4 regions of the Paenibacillus sp. FSL R10-2778 genome follow, and region 4 is predicted to be linked to each of the others. Evidence: riboswitches for the same ligand, from Rfam matches in the RefSeq annotation. Region 4 holds a riboswitch; each other region holds the start of a gene.

Region 1 (3,849 bases), 1.2 Mb from region 4:
CCGTCTAGCCCAAGGCAAAAGATGCAAAAGCAAAGCAACGATCAGGCCTACCCCCGTACCAATGGGAAAACCAATTAAAGTGAGCCGCAGCGTAGCCATCGTATGAGCCCAAAGACCAGAAGCGTTTCTGGTGGATTCACGGGCAATATCAGCAGGACTCGGCAGAATCCAGGATTCAATATGAAATACAGATACAGATAGCTGCCATACGGTTAAAAAGAAGACGACCGCCACAAGGGGCGGCCATATTAGCTTCCAGGTCGATCTCACGGCCGATATTTCTCCGTCAATTTATCCATGCTGATTCCGTTAGGATTATGAGCGATTTTGATCTGCGAAATTACGCTTGGACTGCCTGCTTCGATCAACGCCTCCTGCATCTGACGCACGACCTCCAGCAGCTCGCTAAGCTCACCTTCCATTGTGGTTTCCAGTGGATTCACTTGATGTTTAACACCGGATTTCTGAATGACCTCAATCGCTTTATCTACGTATGGGATGGAATCCTCATTGTTCGGAGTTTTTGGAATTACTTGAATGCTTAGTAGGGTGTTAGCCACAATAATCAATCCTCTCATTTTATAAGGTAAGTTCAAAAAGCCAACTTTGATAACGAAGTAATTCATTACAATTGTTGTTTACTCCGCCGGTAAAAAATCATTACTGAATGCACTAGCAGCATCCAGCGGTTTATCCAGCAACTTCAGATCATACATCCAGTCGCCGTAATTTTGCCAGACCTCGGTTTTTTGCTCGCCCCAGCGGGCAGCATCGTCCTTGTATTTTGGGCTAAGCCATTTTTGGCTAGCTAGGACAAGGTCGGCGTCCAGGTCAGGAACGGCCTTCGATAACATACCGGCAGCCTCTTCCGGATGATCTATGGCATATTGATAACCTTTTGATGTGGCTTTCATGAAGGCCTTCACCAGATCAGGATGATCTGCAATTTGCTTCTCACTCGTCGTCAGTACAGGCGTGTAATAATCGAGCTGCGGCGCATAATCCTTTAAGTACAGCATATCCAATGGCTCGCCACGTAACTCAGCCTCAACACCAGTCCAAGCGTAGAAAATCCAGGCGAAATCAATGTCACGTTTGACGGCGGTAAAATAATCAGCTTCACCGATACTGATCAGCTTCACCTTTTTCACATCGCCACCTTCAGGATCCATGATAGCTTTCATGGCTGCTTCTTCGGCCGGTGAGCCCCAGCCTCCGTAGGTTTTACCTTCAAAATCCTTTGGTGATTTAATATTGCGATCTACTGGAGCGGCGAATCCCGACGTATTATGCTGAATAATAGCTGCTATCGAGACAAGGGGTACGCCTTGTAGACGGGCTAGTGTTAATCCTTCTTGGGCGCTGATGCCAAATGCGGCTTCGCCAGAAGTAACCATAGTATCAGAACCCGCTGCGCCTGGCTGAACGATCTCGACGTCCAGACCTTCTTCAGCGTAGTAACCAAGATCCTTAGCTACGTATAGACCGGTATGATTTGTGTTCGGTGTCCAGTCGAGTGCGACTTTAACTTTGGTGAGCTCTTTTGGAGCATCCGTCCCAGCCGCAGCAGTTGGATCAGTAGCATTTGCTTTGTTTCCGGCTGTATTCCCATTGTTGCTGCCGCATCCGGCAATGGCAAGAATGAGTACACAGGTGAGGCACAACGTAAGTGCTTTTTTAAGGTGCATGTCTTCTTCTCTCCTTTAAGGTTACAAGAATCCCGTCTTCACAACATGAACCGTAAAGTGTAGTATGTACGTTTTTCTACATCTTTTAGTGATCTTACAAAAAAAGCGCCCCGAGTGATCGGGACGCTGGCTTGGCGCAAGGTTAGTTAAGGTCACAGGGACCAGAACCAATTGGCGATTCCTACGCTGGCATTATCCAGATCAGGTATAAGGGTCAGTATCTTGTGGGATACAATCTCAGCCGGCCAATTCCAGCACCCCTGGTTCTATGAAGTTAACGGGTATTTCTATGTGCAATATAAGTAAGCATAAGTTTTGTACCCATACTTTATATCTTATATTTCTCGCATACGGTGTATTATAGACGGCTGTACTCGGAATGTCTAGTAGTGCACTCCTGAATTTTTCCAATCCAGTAGTTTCTTTTTTGCTAGTCTAGGTCTTTATATTTCTTGCGGTGACGCCGTTTAAGCTCACTAACCAGTGCCCCTAGCGTGAGGACAACGCTGATCAGAATCCCGCTCATGATCACGAAGAGGGCAAGAAATTCAAAGGGAGAATAACCAATCATTTTACTCCATTGAATCTTTCCATCCAAATCGTCAATGACCTGATTCATGCCGTAAATCCCGCTTACTACCGTAAATACAGTGAGAATCATCAGCAGATTATCCCGTCGCTTGGACTGAAACTTATCCTGATACTGAAACAGGTCATTTAAGGTTTCTTTCACTTCCTCGAACAAAGCATCGTTTCCGTATACTTTACGCAGCTGAAGAAATATCTCCCGGCCCTGCGACTGGGAAATCAACTCCAAGAAGTAGAACTTAGCCGAGAACTTATTGATGGAGTAGATTAGATTGTCTATTTCCTCATAATCATGATTAATCCGAAGTCGGGAGTGCATATTGGCGAGCTTTAGCAGAACGATTTTGTGGAAAATATTGAGTAAAAATCCGTAATAATATTGCCCGTACATCTGGTTGGCTAGACTAACAGCAATCTCCTGTTCAGCGCGGGTCATGCAGCAAAAAGTCTGCTCATTCATCATATAATACGTGTCTGGACCCCAGCGATTATAGGAGTGTTCATGACAATAGTTCGCAATATACGCTGGATCGCTGGCACTGGCATAGGGCTTTCCGTTTAGATCAATTCCATCAAGCTGTGAGGCACGATAGCGCAGATTTACACTAATCTCATCAGAGCTTTCTTCATTCTGAAAGCCATAAAAAGCTTGCACCTGCATTCTTTCATCTACGAAAAAAGGAAGGGTCTCGAAATAAGCCCCATTGATATCCGATTGATCCAGATATGGCTCCAGTCCATCCACCAAATTTCGGAAGACAAAATCCTCTACCATCTCATAGGTCTGTTCCCCGCAATGAATATAAGTGTAATCATCCTGTATGAAGGTATTCTCTAGCGCACGGAAACGATCTGCGAATTCTAGGGCAATACTAAAGGGAATTGAATCCCCCTCCAGCTGGACACGTATCGTCACGAATCCAAGCTGAAAAGGACATATGAATATATCCGTCGAGAGAATTTTGAAAAATATAGATTGCTGCGGAATCTCCAGAATGCAGTCGAGATTATTTACTCTGGAAAAACGGCGAAACGAGTCGGCATCCTTCCTGCGTGGAAAAAGGACATGTGCAGCAAACGGTAAATAGGTGCGCTCCATTCGTTCATGGGAAACACAGTAGCCATCTCCGTAGTAGGCAGCTTCAAGCTCTTTATTATCCAGAAAAAAACGTGTGAAGCCGTCGTCCTGTAATTGCTGGATAAGCTGCTTAGAATCGCCCTTTTTTATAGAAAAGGGAAATATAAACTGCATGAGCGCAGTATGTAACAAAGGCTCAGTTGAAGACTCATTCATTCATCGTCCATCCTTGTGCTCAGAATATGCTTATAGATCACATTACCCTAAAAGGATAACGTTGATACTGTTCTAAATACGGGAACTCTTTCCTTTCACCGCTTGCATGGACTGGAACCTCCATGCGGCAATGCTTAGCAGAAACAAGAAGGCGGCAAAAGCGGCGAGTAATCCGGCTGTTTGTGCCACTTCTAAATGGTCCATAGACCAGCCCATAAACAGAGGTAGCAAAGCACCGCCAACACCTCCGGAAGCAATCATAATGCTGGGTGTTGACTC
Region 2 (3,849 bases), 3.3 Mb from region 4:
ATAGCTGCACTAACAACGGGGTTCCCCGAATGACCCATACATAAAAACGGGCGATTAGCTTCGGAATTACCCACGGTGAAAGACGTGCCAACGCGGTTAGGATCGCCAAAATCAATCCAAGCACAAAGGAAAGTAGCGCCAACGGAATGGTAAAAGCCACCCCGGCTTTAAGCAGGGGTAGCAGTGTATCTAAGAAAATTTGTATTTTGCGGTCATCCATTATTCAGACATCCTTTTTAGCTTCTAGGCTTAATTAGCCTTGCTAGCCTTGTATTATTTCGAAACGTCAGCTCCAAAGTATTTCTCGGAAATTTTCAAGTACGTTCCATCACTTTTCATCTCTTTAATCGCATCACTGACCGCATTCACCAGCTCATCATTGCCTTTCAGGAATACCGCAGCACTTTGTGAGCCTTCAGGAATCTCATCAACCACTTTAATTTTTGCATCTGGTTTTTGTTTTTTCAGATCCAGATAAGACAAGCCATCATTCACAGTTGCATCAATACGTCCCGAAGTCAGCAGATCCATCGCTTGATTGAAACCGTCCGTAGCTACGATTTCAGCACCGTTCTCACGAGCGATGTCGGATAAGTTACTGGTCAGGGATTGTCCGGCTTTTTTACCCTTTAGATCAGCAAAGGTCTTAATATCCTCATTGTTTTCGCTCACGATCAATACTGCCTTGGATACAATATAGGGTTCAGAGAAATCATATTTCACTTTGCGATCTTCGTTAATGGAAACTTCATTAAAAATGACATCAAACCGTTTCGCATCCATCCCAGCAAAAATACCATCCCACTGAGTTTCAAAAAATTCAGCTTCAACACCTAAACGTTTGGCTACTTCTTCGGCAATTTCCACGTCAAAACCCGTCAATTTCCCCGCAGTGTCATGATAAGTAAAAGGTGCATAAGTCCCTTCTGTACCTATCCGCAATTTGCCGCTGGCCTTCACAGCCTCCAAACTGTTTTGCGCTGAAGATGCTGCTCCACCATTCGTTCCAGCTGTTGGTTCAGCAGCCGTATTGGTATTCGAATTATTGCCGCAAGCCGCTACAAGAACCACGGTTAACGCCAATATAATAGTTAGACTCCATTTTTTCATTATTAAATCCCCTCTCTCTATCCAGTTTTTTTCCGGTAAATTGAATAGTACACTGCCATCACATGATCGTCAATACTTTTTTCCGATAATATACATCGGAATTGTAATATTAACTAGATTTCTACTTATATCTTACCCAATCTTGGATTAATCCTTCACTTCTTTCTCTCTTTACTTCTCAGAAAGATATGGTATATTTATAAACAAATTAATATGGACCTGTTATTTCACTAGGGGAGTCGGCCGACTGAGACGGAGCTTCAAGCTCCGGACCCTTGGAACCTGATCTGGATCATACCAGCGGAGGGAAGTGGAGCAGAATTTTCATCAAGCATGTTAAGTGTTATTATGCAGAATGAACTTTTTGACCCATTCATTTCCTCTGGAAATGGATGGGTCTTTATTTGTTTAGACGCTCCACAAAAATATTAGGAGGTTAGATCATCACGACCATTTTATCTATGCAAGGCCTAACCTACTCTTTTCCGGAAACTGAACAACCCCCTGTATTCGCAAATCTATCCATGGATATCAGGCAAGGGGAATTCGTCTCCGTAGTAGGTGCTAGCGGATGCGGGAAAAGCACATTTTTCAAAACGGTTGCCGGTTTACTCGAACCTACTCATGGAAAAATAAAACTCCCTACGCTCCCCTCAACCGCTAGTCGTTTAGGTCAGATCGCTTATATGCCTCAGCAGGATTTATTGCTGCCTTGGAGAACAGTGCTCGACAACTGCCTTTTGCCCTGGGAGATCAAGCCCAGATTTAGTAAACAGAAAACGATCACTCAGATTCGGGAAATGTTGGCCCGCTTCGGCTTAACAGATGTAGAGAAGGCTTATCCCCATGAACTTTCGGGAGGTATGAAACAGCGAGTAGCATTTCTGCGCACCTTAGTGGCTGGAGGCGGAAGTGGTCTTATGCTGCTGGATGAGCCCTTTGGCGCTCTCGATGCCATGACCAAACGTGAGATACACCGTTGGCTGTGGAGTTATGGGGTGAACTGAATCAGACGATTATGCTCATCACTCATGATCTGGAAGAAGCACTATTGCTCAGTGACCGGATTTATTTATTATCTGGCGGTGCGCACAGCGAATTACAGGAGATCATTGTCGATCTACCAAAACCAAGACATTATAAGATGAACTATGAACCCCGGTTTATAGCACTACGGGCAGAGTTGGAGCGAAGATTGCATGCAACCTATACCTTTTAAAAAACATCTAGACAACTATGCTCCCTTCCTTCTTCTGGTACTGCTCATTCTTGTAATCTGGGAGTCAGCTGTTCGCCTTCACTTGATTCCAGCCTTTATTCTCCCTGCACCTTCATCTATTGGCATCGCATTGATCGAGCACAGGCAATTGTTATTCGGACAACATTTATTAGCGACGTTGCAGGAGATACTGGTAGGTTTTGTCCTTTCTGTGGTTTGTGGTGTATTGCTGGGCATTGGAATGTTCCTGTTTCGCCCCGTAGAAAAGGCCATCTATCCCTTCCTTATCATTAGCCAGACGGTCCCATTAATTGCGCTATCCCCCATTTTTATTATGTGGTTCGGATATTCGCTGTGGAGCAAAGTGGCTGTGGTGTTTTTAACGGCTTTTTTTCCAGTCGTAGTGAGTACATATGATGGACTTCGTACAAGTGGCCAGACTTACAAGGACTTATTATTAACATTTGGTGCAAACCGCTGGCAGCTGCTTGTCAAAACCCAAATTCCACTGGCGTTGCCTGCTTTTTTCTCTGGCTTAAAGCTATCCATTGTATACTGCGTCATCGGAGCTACTATCGGGGAATGGCTCGGCGGCAGTAAAGGACTCGGTTACTTCAGCCGCAGAACGGCCGGAAATATGCAGAGCGATGAAATGTTCGCGGCTGTATTTCTGCTGTCCGCGCTTGGTGTTGTGCTTTTTCTGGCGATAGCTTTACTCGAACAATTATTTTTAAAGAAAAGAGGATCTAACCAATGAATCATTTAAAATCACCACAACGAGGACTTATTTCTGTATTTCTAGTATGCACACTTTTGCTCTTAAGCAGCTGCGGGAAGGCAGACAAGCTAAATAACAACTCCCAAACCGGTTCCTCCAATTCCGAAAATAAGCAGTCACACAAGCTGACGATTATGCTTGATTGGTATCCCAATGCCGTTCATTCCTTTCTATACGCTGCGCAACAGCAAGGTTTTTTCCAAGAGGAAGGTTTGGATGTCGAGATCAAAATGCCTGCGGACAGCAATGACGCCCTAAAGCTTGTAGCAGCAAATCAAATTGATCTAGCGCTCAGCTATCAGCCACAGGTGCTTATGGCACGCGGCGAGAAAATTCCTGTACGTTCGATTGCAGCTATCGTGCGGCATCCACTGAATCATCTGATGGTTCCTCAGGCAGGCAGTATTCATAGTCCCAAAGAGCTCGCAGGAAAACAAATCGGCTATTCCTCTATTCCGCTCTATGAAGCGATGATTCGGACAATGATCCAGAGTGATGGAGGCAATCCTTCATCCGCCAAGCTGATTGATGTAGGTTTTGACCTTATCCCTGCGATCTCTACAGGACAAGTGGACGCAATAATGGGCGGGTTCATCAACCATGAACAACTGATCCTTGAAAAAGAGGGACATCCGGTCACCTCGCTTAATCCAACGGATTACGGAGTCCCTGACTATTATGAGCTTGTGCTGGTGGCCAGCGAACAAGGATTGCAAAATTCTGAAGCCTACTTTAAAAAATT
Region 3 (3,849 bases), 2.9 Mb from region 4:
TGGGGATTACCAGAGGCGAAATGGTCAATGGGACAGAACTAGAACCTAAAGCAATAGTGACCCGGGAGAAAGCGGCCAAAGCTCTTTACTTTATGTGGGTGCTGGAACATGAAGTGAATGCAGAAAATCATGTTTCTTCTCTAAAATAGTCAGGGTGAACAATTCAAGGCACAGCAGCGATGCTGTGTCTATTTGTATGCAGTGAATTCCTCTCCACTTACAGCAGTGTATCTCTCGCGGTTGTTTATTTCTACTTTCATTGTGGTAAGTAAGATTCGTAAAGCGATTTAAGAAAATGACAAACCCAGCGTATAAACGTGCATAGTTGTGCCATCCTAAGACGATCAGTTAACTATCAATTTGCTTAACGAGAGGAGATAGGGAAGATGTCAGGCAACAATAAACAAGCTACAAAAACCTTACCCCCACAGGAGCAGCATCATCAGCCAGGGATTGAGAGTGAAATGACGCCGCTGCCCAAATACGAGCCGGCAAATTATAAAGCAGCAGGTAAACTGCAAGACAAGGCGGCGTTAATTACCGGTGGAGACAGCGGAATTGGGCGTGCAGTTGCTGTGCTTTTTGCTAAAGAAGGCGCTGATGTGGTCATTTCATATCTTAATGAACACTCAGATGCAGAGGAAACTAAACGTCAGGTCGAGCAGGAAGGCCGCAAATGTATCCTAATTCCAGGTGATATCGGTGACGAGAAATTCTGTAAGGATCTTATTAAACAGACGGTGGAGGGCTTAGGAAAGCTTGATATTCTCATCAATAACGCGGCAGAGCAACATCCGCAAGCTAAGATCGAGGATATTACTTCCGAGCAGCTTGAGCGTACTTTCCGTACGAATATATTTGCGATGTTCTATTTAACAAAAGCAGCTATGCCTCATTTAAAAGCAGGATCTACAATTATAAATACAACTTCAATTACCGCTTATCGCGGAAGCCCGCAGCTGCTGGACTATTCATCAACTAAAGGAGCTATTCTTAGCTTCACACGATCCTTGTCCACGAATCTGGCAGAGAAGGGCATACGGGTAAACGGTGTTGCACCAGGTCCAATCTGGACACCGCTGATTCCCTCTACCTTTGATGCAAAACAGGTTAGCGAGTTTGGAGGTACACAGCCTATGAAACGGCCTGGACAACCAGAAGAGCTGGCACCAGCCTATGTATATCTGGCCTCTGACGATTCCAGTTATGTGACTGGACAGGTTATTCATGTAAATGGTGGCGAGGTAGTAAACGGTTAGATTAGAACAGCTAATGTGAATAAATGGGTGTATTTCAATAAAAAAATATGTTACTATAACCACGTTAGCATTTTAAAATTGTATATTTATGTCACTAGGGGTGCCGATTGGCTGAGACGGAATGGATTTCCGGACCCTTTGAACCTGATCTGGTTAAGACCAGCGTAGGGAAGTGGAGAACGAATTTCTGTTATCGGGCTATTTGTAGTGCCGTCTATATACAGATTCTGACTGCCTTCCTTACGGGGGCAGTTTTTTTGTTTTTTACTGACCTACAGGGAAGTGAGAGAGGAGATCGTGATGTTGCAAGCTGAGATCCATCTAATATCAGACGGCAAGCTACAGCTGAGACATTTTGTTGAACTAGCTGTCACGGTGCAGACATGGGTCGATTATATTCACCTGAGAGATAAGCAATGTCCTGCATGCGAACTGCTCGCTGCGGCACAGCAGCTGTTGGCTGCCGGTATGCCCGCTACCAAACTGATAATCAACGACCGGATCGATGTAGCCTTGGCAGCTGGTGCCGCGGGGGTTCAGTTGGCTTGGCACAGTCTGAGTCCGGTTACAGCCCGGCGAATTGCACCTCAGCTTCGGCTGGGGAGATCGGTTCATTCTCCGGAAGAAGCGGCGAATGCCTCAGAGCAGGGAGCTGATTATTGCTTGTTTGGTCATGTATTTCCCTCGGATAGCAAGTTAGGGCTGCCCGCACGTGGGTTAGAGCTGCTTGCAGAAACGGTGAAGACCAGCTCTATTCCTGTAATTGCGATTGGCGGAATTAGCCCCGCTAATGCGGCGCAGATCATCAGGAAAGGTGCGGCAGGAGTTGCTGTGATGTCCGGTATTTGTGGAGCGGATGATCCTTATGAGGCCGCCAAAGCTATTCATAAGGCGGTTCATTCATAGCCTGAAGGTAACAGCATGGGCGAAGGGGGTGATTCAGAATGAAGCTGTTGATTAACGGGAAATCCGCAGAGTGTTCTGGTGGTATTCAAACTATAGCTGATTTGATCAGTCTTCCTGAGTGGTCGGGTCGTCTGATGATCATTGAGCTGAATGGAGAAATTGTCAGTAAGGAGAATTATGAAAGTACTGCTCTGAGCGAGGATGATCGTTTGGAACTGGTGCACTTTGTTGGTGGGGGTTGAGATGGAGCGGTATAGAATTTTGAGAAATTTATAAGAACCAAAGGGAGGTAATTTCATGCATGACCCGTTACATATTGGCGGCATCGAATTAACCAGTAGATTATTTATCGGAACCGGAAAATATAGCCGGAATACGCTGATCCCCGAAGTGATTGCTAGCTCTGGTTCTCAGGTGATTACTGTAGCGCTTCGCCGAGTGGACCCGCAAGGTGGAGCAGAAAATATCATGAACCACATTCCCGGTCACATGACTCTTCTGCCTAATACCTCAGGAGCGCGTACAGCGGAAGAGGCAGTCCGTATTGCAAGATTAGCAAGAGCTGCGGGACTGGGGAACTGGGTCAAGATCGAAGTGATCAATGATCAGAAATACCTGCTTCCAGATAATCTGGAGACCATACGAGCTACAGAGATTTTAGCAGCGGAGGGTTTTGTAGTACTGCCTTATATGAGTCCGGACCTTTCGGCTGCTTTACGTCTGAGAGATGCCGGTGCTGCTGCTGTGATGCCGCTTGGTGCGCCGATCGGAACGAATCGCGGCCTGCGCACCAAGGAGCTTGTGCGTATTCTTATTGAAGAAGTGAATTTGCCGATTATTGTAGACGCCGGGATTGGCAAGCCCTCGGAAGCGGCGGAAGCAATGGAGATGGGGGCCGCTGCTGTTCTGCTTAATACGGCTATTGCAACGGCACGTAATCCGCTCGTCATGGCGGAAGCGTTCCGCGAGGCGATATCCGCTGGCCGCAAAGCTTATTTGGCAGGACTCGGTCCTGTAGAAGAAGTTGCTTTTGCTTCGTCACCGTTGACTGGATTTTTGAACTGAATTTGATAGGTCACGAAAGGAGGGAGGATTAGCATGAGCTTTTTTGACACACTGGCCCGCTTGGAGCAGTATCCTTATGAGCAGCTGTGGAAGGAGTTCCGGGAGGATGACGTTAGGCGGGCGCTTGGAAAAGACAAGCTGAACGAAAATGATTTGCTGGCATTGCTCTCTCCGGCAGCAACGCCGCTGCTAGAGGAGATGGCGTTGGCTGCACAGCGACTGACCCGTGCACATTTTGGTTATTCGATGCAGCTGTTCACACCGATGTATCTTGCGGATTTTTGTGTGAATCATTGTACCTACTGCAGCTTCAGCTCCATTTATGATTTTCCGCGCAAAAAGCTGTCCTTGGAGGAGGTTCGCAGGGAGGCTGAGAAGATTGCAGCTACAGGTCTGCGGCATATCCTCATTTTGACTGGTGAATCGCGCCGGGAGAATCCTGTCTCATATATTAAGGATTGCGTAGATGTACTCAGGGAATTTTTTTCCTCTGTCAGTATTGAGATAAATCCTCTATCAACTGCAGAATATAAAGAGCTTCTTCAAGCAGGGGTGGATGGATTAACACTATACCAAGAGGTGTACCACCAGGAGACTTACAGAAAGCTGCATGTTAAAG
Region 4 (3,849 bases):
TTCAGCTATGATTCCTATCCTCAGTTCTCTACTATTTTTTATGACCCGAATGAGCGGAATCCGCTGAATGATAGAGGCTGGGGACTGTCGTTATCTGTTGTTCGTTCGATATCCCCGAATTTCTGCATTATGGAGCAGCAGTCGGGCCCGGGTGGCTGGGTGAACCGGATGGATATGCCTTCTCCAAAGCCCGGGCAGATGCGGTTATGGACTTATCAGTCGATCGCTCATGGAGCAGATATGGTGTTATATTTCCGCTGGCGGACAGCTACGATGGGCAATGAAATTTATTGGCATGGAATCAATGACTATCATAATCAGCCTAACCGGAGAGTGCGGGAAGCGGGGCAGATCGGTCAGGAGCTGGCAGCAGCAGGTCATGCGTTTGTCGGTACTCGTAATCAGGCTAACATTGCTATTGTTCGTGATTATGACAATGAGTGGGATGGAGAATACGATGTTTGGCATGGCCCGTTTATGTGGAAGAGCAATAAGGAGTGGTACAAGGCGCTTCAGCGGAAGCATATCCCGAATGACGTACTCTATTTACGCAAAAAAACAACGCTGGAGGAGCTTGCAAGGTACGACGTGCTTATCTATCCTCACCCAGCGATTATGACAGATGAGACAGCAGCACTGCTGGATGAATATGTTCAGCAAGGCGGCAAACTGATCTTCGGCTGTAGAACCGGCTATAAGGATGAGCGCGGACAATGTTATATGCGTCCTTTCCCAGGTGCTGCTAAGGATCTATGCGGGATCACAGTTGAAGAATTCACAATGGTTAAGGGCAGTCGTCAGCCAACAACAATTAGCTGGTCGGGCGTGACCGAAGTCGTTACAGGAGCAGATGACTTTAATGATATTCTCAAAATAGAGGAAGCTTCGGTTGAAGTGATGGCGGTTTACGCCTCTGATTATTATGCGGGAAAACCGGCGGTAACTAGAAATCGTCGCGGCAAGGGTGAGGTTTGGTATTACGGAGCCGTATTTAATGAACAGGCAGCGGCTGAGATCATAAATTTAATTGATCTACAATCGCCAGCAGATTGGCTGGAGCTCCCAGAAGAGGTAGAGCTGCAAGTCCGTACCGGAGCTTCTTCCAGTTATGCTTTTTTGCTTAATTATAGTGAGACTCCTGTCACGATCCATCTTCATGAGACCAAAACAGATTTACTGAGCGGCACAACATTGTCGGGCGAGGTGCTTCTGGAAGGATTTGGGGTATTGGTGTTAAACTAACGTATACATTGATCTCACATTTGAGTAGATTTGGATAATTCTCTCTTTTCGGTTATACTTTGAAGTAGCAATTATATAGTCACGGGAGCTTGGTGGAACCAGGCTGAGAGGATAGTTATAACTATCGACCGTCAAACCTGATCTGGATAATGCCAGCGGAGGAAATGGAGCTCTATTTCTATTTGTCTACTCTAAGGCCGCATCTTATACAGATGTGGCCTTTTCTATGTGTGGGGAGTAGACCGTCTCCGCTTGATCAAATCACCTTATAGGAGGAATTGAGATGACAAGCGAATTGAACAACGATCCAATCAATCTATCAGCTTTTCCAGCAAGTCAAAAAGTGTATGTAAAGGGTTCACGGCCTGATATTCAGGTGCCTATGCGGGAGATCTCACTTAGTCCAACTGCGGGCATAGACGGCGAAGAGGAGAATGCTCCAATTCATGTCTATGACACAAGCGGGGCTTATACGGATGCTAATATTCATACTGATATTCGTCAGGGGTTAGAGCCCAATCGTCTAAGCTGGATTGAGGAACGAGGGGATGCGGAAGCGTACGAAGGAAGAACCGTGAAGCCTGAAGATAACGGGAATGCAACGGGAAAAGCTGTGGCGGAAGTGTTTCCAGCGCTCCATAGAAAACCTTTGCGAGCGAAAAAGGGGCGTAATGTCTCTCAAATGCATTATGCACGCAAAGGGATTATTACTTCGGAAATGGAATACGTTGCGATTCGTGAGAATGTGACACCGGAATTTGTAAGAGATGAAGTAGCCCGCGGCCGCGCCATCATTCCAGCGAATATCAATCATCCAGAGAGTGAACCAATGATTATTGGACGCAATTTTTTAGTGAAGATCAATGCCAATATAGGAAATTCCGCAGTATCCTCATCCATAGAAGAAGAGGTAGAGAAGATGAGATGGGCCACCCGCTGGGGTGCAGATAATATAATGGATCTCTCCACAGGTAAAAACATCCATACGACACGCGAGTGGATCATCCGTAATTCTCCTGTTCCTATTGGAACGGTGCCTATCTATCAAGCGTTGGAAAAAGTGAATGGGAAAGCGGAAGATTTAACATGGGAAGTGTACCGTGATACGCTCATTGAGCAAGCGGAGCAAGGGGTTGATTATTTTACCATTCATGCGGGGGTTCTGCTTCGTTATATCCCGTTGACGGTACAACGTATGACAGGCATTGTTTCAAGAGGTGGCTCCATCATGGCGGCATGGTGTCTTGCGCATCATCAAGAGAACTTTTTATATACACATTTTGAAGAGATATGTGAAATCATGAAGCTGTACGATGTTTCTTTTTCCCTAGGCGATGGATTACGTCCGGGTTCGATTGCTGATGCGAATGATGAAGCACAATTTGCCGAGTTAGAGACGTTAGGTGAATTAACAGCTATAGCTTGGAGTCATGATGTACAGGTGATGGTAGAGGGTCCAGGACATGTGCCGATGCACTTGATTAAAGAGAATATGGATAAGCAACTTGAAACTTGTAACGAAGCCCCTTTTTATACATTAGGTCCACTGACTACAGATATTGCGCCTGGTTATGATCATATTACCTCTGCTATAGGTGCAGCGATGATTGGTTGGTTCGGTACAGCTATGTTATGTTACGTAACTCCGAAGGAACATCTTGGCCTGCCTAATAAGGAAGATGTACGTATAGGGGTCATTACTTATAAAATAGCGGCTCATGCCGCAGATTTGGCGAAAGGGCATAAAGGAGCACAAGACCGGGATAATGCTCTTTCGAAAGCCCGTTTTGAATTTCGTTGGCGTGATCAATTTCATTTATCGTTAGATCCTGAGCGAGCGCTCGAATATCATGATGAGACATTGCCTGCGGAAGGCGCTAAAACAGCTCATTTCTGTTCCATGTGCGGGCCGAAATTTTGCAGTATGAAGATCTCTCATAATATCCGGAATACGACGAGAATTGAATCAGGAATGCAAGAGAAGGCGCAAGAGTTTCTCCAAGGCGGGAGCCTCATTTATAGATAACTTTTTCTGCTAAAAAGAAATATCTAAAAGAAGTCGTCATTGGCGGCTTCTTCTTTTATACTTTGAATAGATAGGAGTTGATGAAATGGAAGCGATTCGTTCAGAGGAAGCCATTTTAGAGGATTTAAGTAATAGTTTCTATCATTTTTTTGGATTGAAAGTCCTTCATGCTACCCCAATAAAACGTGGCTGGTTAAATCTTAAATGGAAAATCATAACGGATTCAGGACCATTTCTACTTAAACAATACAACAAAAAAAGATATAAATTGTATAACCCAGAAGAGCTGAACTTTGCTTTTTCTCAACAGAAAAGATTGTATCTACAGGGGCTCCCATGTCCCGGATTGTTGGCTTATAACCATAAAGTTTTATTGGAATCAGATATGGGAGAGACGTTTATGGTTATGGAATATTGTGAAGGGCGTGTCATAGAGCCGGGCAAAATTAACATCCTTCAAATGTTTGATTTGGGTCGTGCCACAGGTAAAATGCATCGTTTATTAAATGATGGGACCCTTAGTTTGAAAAGAACCCCACAATTTATTCCCCAAAGCCCTGAGGAACGTTTAGAACATTGGA

Evidence for each region. Region 4 has a riboswitch for thiamine pyrophosphate ahead of thiC (phosphomethylpyrimidine synthase ThiC). Riboswitches for the same ligand answer to the same signal wherever they lie in the genome.
Region 1: linked by a shared signal. The riboswitch ahead of NST40_RS02155 (ABC transporter substrate-binding protein) and the one ahead of thiC (phosphomethylpyrimidine synthase ThiC) in region 4 are both predicted to bind thiamine pyrophosphate.
Region 2: linked by a shared signal. The riboswitch ahead of NST40_RS12685 (ATP-binding cassette domain-containing protein) and the one ahead of thiC (phosphomethylpyrimidine synthase ThiC) in region 4 are both predicted to bind thiamine pyrophosphate.
Region 3: linked by a shared signal. The riboswitch ahead of NST40_RS09510 (thiamine phosphate synthase) and the one ahead of thiC (phosphomethylpyrimidine synthase ThiC) in region 4 are both predicted to bind thiamine pyrophosphate.

Annotation. Positions count from the first base shown of each region.
Region 1 is NZ_CP151956.1:482,006-485,854, forward strand. It holds gene NST40_RS02145 (ABC transporter permease) at 1-270, opposite strand, end outside; gene NST40_RS02150 (MTH1187 family thiamine-binding protein) at 267-560, opposite strand; gene NST40_RS02155 (ABC transporter substrate-binding protein) at 639-1,688, opposite strand; TPP riboswitch at 1,850-1,960, opposite strand; gene NST40_RS02160 (hypothetical protein) at 2,119-3,570, opposite strand; gene NST40_RS02165 (MFS transporter) at 3,643-3,849, opposite strand, start outside.
Region 2 is NZ_CP151956.1:2,891,716-2,895,564, reverse strand. It holds gene NST40_RS12695 (amino acid ABC transporter permease) at 1-220, opposite strand, end outside; gene NST40_RS12690 (amino acid ABC transporter substrate-binding protein) at 274-1,110, opposite strand; TPP riboswitch at 1,333-1,436, shown strand; gene NST40_RS12685 (ATP-binding cassette domain-containing protein) at 1,635-2,117, shown strand; gene NST40_RS12680 (hypothetical protein) at 2,090-2,329, shown strand; gene NST40_RS12675 (ABC transporter permease) at 2,310-3,086, shown strand; gene NST40_RS12670 (ABC transporter substrate-binding protein) at 3,083-3,849, shown strand, end outside.
Region 3 is NZ_CP151956.1:2,193,086-2,196,934, forward strand. It holds gene NST40_RS09500 (GDSL-type esterase/lipase family protein) at 1-149, shown strand, start outside; gene NST40_RS09505 (SDR family oxidoreductase) at 387-1,259, shown strand; TPP riboswitch at 1,346-1,447, shown strand; gene NST40_RS09510 (thiamine phosphate synthase) at 1,560-2,165, shown strand; gene thiS (sulfur carrier protein ThiS) at 2,204-2,407, shown strand; gene NST40_RS09520 (thiazole synthase) at 2,463-3,230, shown strand; gene thiH (2-iminoacetate synthase ThiH) at 3,264-3,849, shown strand, end outside.
Region 4 is NZ_CP151956.1:6,178,984-6,182,832, reverse strand. It holds gene NST40_RS27635 (beta-galactosidase) at 1-1,242, shown strand, start outside; TPP riboswitch at 1,314-1,422, shown strand; gene thiC (phosphomethylpyrimidine synthase ThiC) at 1,526-3,268, shown strand; gene NST40_RS27625 (phosphotransferase) at 3,354-3,849, shown strand, end outside.